Halalkalicoccus sp. CG83: one gene and its partner. Each later gene encodes a partner of the first gene's protein in a complex. Links are inferred from orthologs where the notes say so. Each region holds a gene or a part of one and is shown on either strand. Other genes may lie near its edges.

Evidence for each region.
Region 2: the proteins of V0Z78_RS14550 (region 1) and rpl12p are in contact, whole or in part, in a crystal structure (PDB 5H7L), measured with the Pyrococcus horikoshii proteins. The link is inferred for Halalkalicoccus sp. CG83 from one-to-one orthologs. Residues at the interface, in WP_048053510.1 of Pyrococcus horikoshii: Pro161, Met164, Met165, Phe168, Ser169, Ile172, Val195, Glu196, Phe202, Leu211, Ser212, Val213, Met216, Lys222, Phe223, Asn224; in WP_010886059.1 of Pyrococcus horikoshii: Leu100, Ala101, Gly102, Leu103, Ser104, Ala105, Leu106, Phe107, Gly108.

The regions. Positions count from the first base shown.
Region 1 is NZ_JAZDDH010000002.1:197,658-201,894, reverse strand. What follows is about bases 557-3,531. They hold V0Z78_RS14550 (elongation factor EF-2), read right to left. Parts: upstream 3,150-3,531; coding sequence 963-3,149; downstream 557-962. Other genes in these bases: V0Z78_RS14545 (DUF5781 family protein), read left to right, coding at 3,378-3,531; V0Z78_RS14555 (ArsA family ATPase), read left to right, coding at 557-794. In the rest of the region: more of V0Z78_RS14555, read left to right, coding at 1-556; more of V0Z78_RS14545, read left to right, coding at 3,532-4,133; V0Z78_RS14540 (30S ribosomal protein S7), read right to left, coding at 4,223-4,237. UniProt on the Methanocaldococcus jannaschii protein: Catalyzes the GTP-dependent ribosomal translocation step during translation elongation.
Region 2 is NZ_JAZDDH010000001.1:1,485,691-1,489,742, reverse strand. Bases 775-3,564 are described here. They hold rpl12p (50S ribosomal protein P1), read left to right. Parts: upstream 775-1,893; coding sequence 1,894-2,235; downstream 2,236-3,564. Other genes in these bases: V0Z78_RS07735 (hypothetical protein), read left to right, coding at 3,478-3,564; V0Z78_RS07740 (PPC domain-containing protein), read right to left, coding at 2,369-2,950; V0Z78_RS07750 (50S ribosomal protein L10), read left to right, coding at 823-1,872; V0Z78_RS07755 (50S ribosomal protein L1), read left to right, coding at 775-821. Outside these bases: V0Z78_RS07760 (hypothetical protein), read right to left, coding at 1-29; more of V0Z78_RS07755, read left to right, coding at 183-774; more of V0Z78_RS07735, read left to right, coding at 3,565-3,666; V0Z78_RS07730 (tripartite tricarboxylate transporter permease), read left to right, coding at 3,931-4,052. UniProt on the Methanocaldococcus jannaschii protein: Forms part of the ribosomal stalk, playing a central role in the interaction of the ribosome with GTP-bound translation factors.

The sequences.
Region 1 (4,237 bases):
ACCTCGGCGGCGAGCCCCGGGAGGTCCGCCCCCGGCTGTGGGCGGCCGAGATCGACCCCGACGAGCGCGCCGAGCAGTACCGCGAACTGGCCTCGGGACTCGCAGCCGACCTGCGGTCGGCCGGCCTCCAGCTCGACGACGAGGACGTCGAGGAGGTGTTCGGCGCCGGAGTGCCAGCGGGCGGCGACGAGGTGGCGGCGCTCGACGTCTTCGTCGAGTTCGCCGACTCCGAGCGCTGGGAGTACGTCGTCCTCGACACCGCGCCGACGGGCCACACCCTGCGACTGCTCGACCTGCCCGACGTGATGAGCGCCACCCTCAAGAAGACGCTCTCGGTCCGAGGGCAGGTCCAGCGGCTCGCGGACTCCGCGAAGCGGATGACGATGGGGCCGGCCTACTACTTCGGCGGCGGACGGCGAAGCGAGGAGGGAGACGGGTTCGCCGACCTGAAGGCGCGAATGGAGCGCGCCCGCGACCTGCTGAAGGACCCCGATCGGACCGAGTTCCGCGTCGTGTTGCTTCCCGAGACGATGGCGATCAGCGAGTCCGAGCGACTGGTCGAACGGCTGGACGAGGCGGGTCTGCCGGTACGAACCGCCGTCGTCAACCGGGTGCTTGAGGAGATCGACGAGGACTGCGAGCGGTGTCGTACCCGCCAGGACCTCCACGAACAGCGCCTCGCTGAGATCGACGAGCGCTTCGCCGGCCTCGACGTTCGGACGCTCCCCGACCGGGTCGGCGAGGTCCACGGCATCGAGTCCCTGGAGGCGATCGCGAAGCGGCTCGGCGTGTAGGGTCGTCCGACTGCATTATCTCTGCATCCCAATCCGATCGTTCGGATCGTACCGTTCGCGGTCCACCGCTGGCGGACCGAGAGCGCCTGTTGCGCTCTCGGCCTTTTTTGGTGGAGCTTTTTGTGGCGAGGGGGTCGCTTCGCGACCCCGAGGCGTAAAAAGGTCCGTTTAGAAGTAGTCGACGGCCTCAGGGAGTTCGAGCTTCATCCCCTTTCGCTCGCGGATCTCCATGATCTTCTCGCGCTGGAGGTTGTCGGACATGATGCGGAAGCCGGCGTTCTCGGTGTTCCAGGACGCACGACCCTCCGTCGCCGAGCGGATGTCGCTCGAGAAGCCGATCATCTCCCCGACGGGGGCGATCCCCTCGATCACCATGAGGTCACCCTCCTGGTACATGTCGTCGACGCGGCCGCGTCGACCCTGGATCTCGCCGCTCGCAGCACCCATGTGCTCGCTGGGCACGTCGATGCGGACGTTCTGGATCGGCTCCATCAGCGAGACGCGAGCGTGGATCAGCGCGCGGTGGACCGCCCGACGGACTGCGGGGATGACCTGTGCGGGGCCACGATGGATGGTGTCCTCGTGCAGGCGCGCGTCGTTCAGCCGGATCAGCGTCCCCTGGACGGGCTCGGCCGCGAGCGGCCCCTCGTCGAGGGCATCCTCGAGCCCCTCGATGACGAGCTCCATCGTCTCGTTGAGGTGCTGGATCCCCTTCGTGTCGTCGATGAAGACGTTGGTGCCGAAGATGTGCTCGACGTTCTGGGAGGTGTCCTTGTCCATGCCCGCCTCCTGGAGCGCCTCGCGGCGCTCCTGTTCGGGCATGTCCATCGAGACGTCGCCGAGCTTGATCTGGTCGACGATCTCCTCCGAGAGCGGCTCGACGGTGAGGTAGAACCGGTTGTGGCGGTTCGGCGAGATCCCCTCGACGGTCTCGGTCGCCCCGCGGACCGCCTCGCGGTAGACGACGATCGGCTCACCGGTGTTGACCGGGATGCCCTGGTTGCGCTCGATGCGCTGGGTGATGACCTCGAGGTGGAGCTCGCCCTGACCCGAGATCAGGTGCTCGCCGGTGTCCTCGTTGATGGTGATCTGGATCGTGGGATCCTCCTTCGAGACCTGGCGCAGCGTCTCGATGAGCTTCGGCAGGTCGTCCATGCTCTTCGCCTCGACGCTCTTCGTGATGACGGGCTCGGAGATGTGCTCGATCGACTCGAACGGCGTCATCTCGACGCTGGAGACGGTCGAACCTGCGATCGCGTCCCGAAGCCCGGTGACCGCGGCGATGTTGCCGGCGGGGACGTGTTCGACCTCCTCGCGCTCGCCGCCCATGTAGATGCCGACCGACTGGACGCGGTTCTTCCCCGCGGTGCCCGAGACGTAGAGCTCCTGGCCCTTCTCGATGGTACCGGAGAACACGCGACCGGCGGCGATCTCGCCGGCGTGAGGGTCGATACCGATGTCGGTGACCATCAGGACGACCTCGCCCTCGTCGTCGACCAGCCGCATCGTCTCCGCGATGTCCGACTCGTCGTCGCCGCGCCAGATGCGCGGGATACGTCGAGGCTGGGCGTCGACGGGGTTGGGGAAGTGCTCACAGACCATGTCGAGCACGACGTTCGAGAGCGGCGTGCGCTCGTGGAGCTCCTGGCGGTTCCCGTTTCGCTCGAGCTCGATGATGTCGCCGAAGTCGATGCCGGTTCGCTGCATCGACGGCATCGAGACGCCCCACTTGTAGAGCGCCGAGCCGAACGCGACCGTCCCGTCCTCGACGGAGACGGTCCAGTCGTCGATGTCGTCCATGTCCTCGGTCATTCCGCGGATGAGCTCGTTGACGTCATCGATGACCGACACGAGGCGCTGTTGCATCTCCTGGGGGCCCTCCTGGAGCTCGCTGATGAGCCGGTCGACCTTGTTGATGAACAGCGTGGGCTTGACGCCCTCGCGCAGCGCCTGCCGGACGACGGTCTCGGTCTGGGGCATCGCGCCCTCGACGGCGTCGACGACCACGAGCGCGCCGTCGACCGCGCGCATCGCACGGGTGACGTCGCCCCCGAAGTCGACGTGGCCCGGCGTGTCGATGAGGTTGATGAGGTGGTTGGTGTCCTCGTACTCGTGGGTCATCGAGACGTTCGCGGCGTCGATCGTGATGCCCCGTTCCTGTTCGTCCTCCTCGGTGTCCATCGCGAGCTGCTGGCCGGCGGTCTCGTCGGAGATCATGCCCGCGCCGGCGAGCAGGTTGTCCGTCAGCGTCGTCTTGCCGTGATCGACGTGTGCGGCGATGGCGATGTTCCGGATGTGCTCCGGGTTGTCCATCAGCCGTTCACACTCCTGAACGATCTTCTTGCGTCTACCCATTACCGTCTCCTATCGGAAGAGGCGTGAAAAGCGTAGTGTTTTTCGCGAGCCCGGACCGGAACGATCGACGGTGCGACCTCGACGGCGACGTGTCGCCGAACCGCACGCGCCGTCGAGACGGGAATCGAGCCCCCTTGCCCGACCGGCCGTTTCGACGCCTCAGGGTGACCCTATCGCCGTCTCCTAACACAATAGTAATACGTCTCGGACCCCGTGTTACCGGTAACCATGGACGTGCACGTGACCGGTGCCGCCCCGCCCTCCCCGTTTCTGAGCGCTCGTGACGTCTTCGAGACCGAGTACGACCTCTCACTCCCGGTCCAGGTCCGCATCCGGGAGGACCCCGACGAGCGCACCTGGACCTCGCATCCCGGCGAGTACCACGTTCTCAACATCTCCCGACAGGCCGCCACCAGCGCGATGGCCCGCGAACTCGCGCTCCACGAGTTCGCTCACATGCACAGAAACGAGCAGGCCCACCCATCGCACACCCAGTCGACCGACGAGGCGCTCTTTCTCGCGCTCACCGGGCGGACGGTCGAGCGCCGGAAGCTCGCGCACTGCTACCAGATCGCGAACCACATGAAGGACATCTACGCCGACGACATCACGCTCACGCTCGGGCCCGCCGACAAGCTCGTCTCCTTCCTCGAGTCGAGCCTCGCGTCAGCGCTGGCGGATCGGCCCGGCGTCCCACCGCGACCCGGCTCCCAGCGGCTCTCGACGGCGACGGATCCCGACATCGCCGCCGTCAACGCGGCGTTCGCGCTCGCGCTGGTCGAACGTCACGACCTCGTCTCGGAGGACCACCGCCTCTACGACCTGGCACGCGCCGCCGCTCAGGACGCGCCCGAGGTGGCGTTCGAGGCGTTTAGGCGCCGGTTCAAGGGCCTCGCGGACGACCCCGACGAGAGCGAGTACCGCAAGGCGCTCGTCGAGACGACCCGTTCGTACGTCGTCCCCGCGGAACGAGCCGCCGATTAGACTCGTCGCTCGGCGGTCCGTCGATCGGAGGACGCGCCGGTGACTGGCAGGGAGCTGAGAGAAACGAAGGAGAGCAGACGAGAGAGGCGTTACCGGGCGGCGGC
Region 2 (4,052 bases), on another replicon or contig:
AGTGCGAAGAGCGCGGAGAGGGCGATCACGCCGGGCGTAGGAACCGGGATCGTATCGGTGTTCCCATCCGAATCATCGCCGCTTCGACGGGTTTAAGTCGCCCATTCCACTCTTCTCGGTAGAGACAGGCGAACGCCTGTTTCACACCGTAGGAGACGCTCGTCGTACTACGGAGGTGAACGATGGCAGATCAGGACATAGAACAAGCAGTTTCTCGCGCACTCGAGGACGCACCGCCGCGGAACTTCCGCGAGACGGTCGACCTCGCGATCAATCTGCGCGATCTCGATCTCAACGATCCGTCGAACCGAGTGGACGAAAGCGTGGTCCTCCCGTCCGGGACGGGCCAGGACACCAAGATCGTCGTCTTCGCCGAAGGCGAGACGGCGATCAGGGCCGAGGAGGTCGCCGACGAGGTGCTCTCGGGTGACGACCTCGAGGAGCTAGGCGACGACGACGACGAGGCGAAGGACCTCGCCGGGGAGACCGACTTCTTCATCGCCGAGGCCTCGATGATGCCCGACATCGGGCGGTATCTGGGGACCGTACTCGGTCCCCGCGGGAAGATGCCGACCCCGCTCCAGCCCGACGAGGACGTCGTCGAGACCGTCAACCGCATGAAGAACACCGTTCAGGTCCGGAGCCGTGATCGGCGTACCTTCCACACGCTCGTCGGCACCCAGGAGATGTCCGCCGAGGAGATCGCGGACAACATCGACGTGATCCTCCGCCGGCTCCACGCGGACCTCGAGAAGGGGCCGCTCAACATCGACACGGTGTACGTCAAGACCACGATGGGACCCGCAGTGGAGGTGGCGTGAGATGTCCGCAACGACCGAAGGCGAACGCAAGACCGAGAACCTGCCCGAATGGAAGCGCGAGGAGGTCGCGGAGCTCGTCGACGTGCTCGAGTCGTACTCGAGCGTCGGCATCGTCAACATCGCCGGCATTCCGAGCCGGCAGCTCCAGAACATGCGCCGTGATCTCCACGGCAGCGCGGAGCTTCGCGTCAGCCGCAACACGCTGCTCGTTCGTGCCCTCGAGGACGTCAACGACGGGGCCGAGCAGCTGACCGAACACGTCGCGGGACAGGTCGGGATCATCGGAACCGACGACAACCCGTTCGGGCTCTACAAGCAGCTCGAGGAGTCGAAGACGCCCGCACCGATCGGTGCCGGCGAGGTCGCTCCCAACGACATCGTGATCCCCGAGGGCGACACCGGCGTCGACCCGGGACCGTTCGTCGGGGAGCTCCAGACGGTCGGCGCCGCGGCGCGGATCCAGGACGGCTCGATCAAGGTCACCGAGGACAGCAAGGTCCTCGAGGCGGGCGAGGAGGTCTCCCAGGACCTCGCGAACGTCCTCTCGGAACTGGGCATCGAGCCCAAGGAGGTCGGTCTCGATCTGCGCTCGGTCTACAGCGAGGGCATCCTCTTCGATCCCGAGGACCTCGCGATCGACGTCGACGAGTACCGCGCGGACTTCGAGGCCGCGGCGGCCGGCGCGCGGAACCTCTCGATCAACGCCGTCTACCCGACGGCCCAGACCGCGCCCGCGCTGCTCTCGAAGGCCACGGGCGAGGCCAAGAGCCTCGGCCTGTTCGCCGCGATCGAGGACGAGGCGCTCATGCCCGACCTCGTGAGCAAGGCCGACGCACAGATGCGCGCGCTCGCGGCCCAGATCGACGACGAGGAGGCGCTCCCCGAGGAGCTCCGCGGCGTCGAAGCGCCCGAGCCCGACGAAGAGGAGACCGAGGCCGACGCGGAGGAGGAACAGCCTGACGAAGAGGAGACCGAGGCCGACGCCGAAGACGACGAGGACGATGACGACGGCGACGACGGCGGCGAAGGGCTCGGAGCGATGTTCGGATAACGACACAACGAGACAACAACAATGGAATACGTTTACGCAGCACTCATCCTGAACGAGACCGGCGCAGAGATCAACGAAGAGAACCTGACGGACGTGCTCGAGTCGGCCGGCGCCGACGTCGAGGAGTCCCGAGTGAAGGCGCTCGTCGCCGCCCTCGAGGACGTCGACATCAACGAGGCCGTCGAGCAGGCCGCCGCGGTCCCCGCGGCGGGCGGTTCGGCCGGCGGCGCCGCCGCGGGCGGCGAGGCCGAGGAGGCCGACGAAGGCGGCGAGGAGGAGGCCGAAGAGGCCGAAGCAGAAGAGGAAGACGAGGACGAGGACGAGGGCGACGGCGGCGAGGGCCTCGGCCAGCTGTTCGGTTAGACGCCCCCGACACGCGGTTCTTCGCTTCATTTTCTGGAACGTAGTAGCTAACCGCAGCGAGGCGAGCATCCCATCGGGTAGCGAGATCGTTACTGATTCAGAGCTAGTAGCAGGCGTGAGCCGTCTTCACGGTTCAGGGGTTGCCTGCGACTGCCCCGACGATCGGTTTGCCCCTCCGTCGTCGGATGACTCCGTACGCTCCGCCGAACGCGGCGAAAGCGATCCCCCCAACGGTGAGTAAAACGCTAACGAAACCCCAATCGATAGCGTATGGAGTTACGGACACGGCAACCGAGTAATTGGTCACCAGATTCGCGTACTGACCCGTATAGACGTGAATGTAATAGGTGCCGTTCTCCGGCGTGGGGACGGTCACCGTTCCCTCAGTTCCCTGTGCCTGAATCCAGTGTTTCACCTGGTTCCTGTGGGGATCGTAGACTGCGAGTTGAACGTCCGCTCCCGTACCGACCCTCGTTTCGACGATCAGCGATTGTTGATCGGTGACTTCAATCGCGTAGAAGTCCTGGTCGTAGTCGGACATCTGTCCGCTTACGGTGTCACCCGAATAGATGACACCGGCGGATTCGAATCCGTCGTTCGGAACGTTCCATTCGTCCTCTACCCAGCCAGTCGCGCTTCCTGGTCCTACCATCGCTGTCAGAACCAAACAGAGTATCATCGCGAAGCTCGTTACCTTTCCTACTACTATCTTCATCTCGTCTACGTCCCCAATTTAACATAATAGATCGCTCAGATATTAGACGTTGCTGTCTCTTATTGGATCAGAGTAGGATACGAATAGAAGGGCTGACTGTTCGATCAGCCGACGACTCACAGACGATCGCGGTCCCAGCGAGGGCGATGGATCCCGCTGCCGTGAGCGTCACGTTCGATCCCTCGTTGACGTTTACGGTCGGTTTCCGGGGCGCTCTCGTAGATGTGATCAGCGGGCTGACGCCGGGACTGCGCGAACGACTTCGTGCTGCTGCTGGCGACCGCCGCTTTTGGCGGGGCCGCGATGCTTTCTGTCGATAAGTGCACTCGTTTCGATGATCGGTTCGTATGAGCGGAGTGGATCTCTCGAAGCCGCTACCTCTTGACTGCTAGCCAGCCGTTCGGCTAAACGATGTCAACACGCGTTTTCCCGTTTATTCTCCCGTCAGTAGCGCAAGCTAGGTTTCGGTCGATTCGACGTCAACAGTAATCACGTGGGAACCCGTTGGACCGATCGAGGCGACTACCATGCAAGGGAGATTCAATCGACGACGATTCGTCGCGATGGCGGGCGCAGCGACCATCACTGGGCTCGCGGGATGTGGCGACCAGGGCGAAGGCGAAGGAGAAGAAGAAGACGGCGAAGGAGGGGGAGGAGGAGAAGGCGGCGACGAAGAAGAGGAGGAAGAGGAGGAAGAGGACGAAGGCGGCTACTGAGATCACACTCGATCGTTTCGTCGATCCCGGCCGAGAACGGTCTCCGAACCGCTCTCGCGTCCGGACCGGACTCTGACGGTGCAGTCTACGTGGGTCGCTCCCATCGGTGCCGTACTCCCGGCGCTCGTGACTACCGTCAGCTACGAACCGAATACCGTCCAGGCGAGGACGTCCCGGACGAACGGTCTCAGGTACGAAACGAGCGTCGAGACACGCCGCATCAGGTGTAACGGTTCATATACGATCGGGGATCCAGAGAGGCCGATGGACCCCGCCGCCGTGAGCGTCACGTTCGATCCACCGTTCGCGCTCACCGCGCTCGCGTTCGTCCTCGGGGGCGCTCTCTTAGGTACGATCAGCGGGCTGACGCCGGGACTGCACGCGAA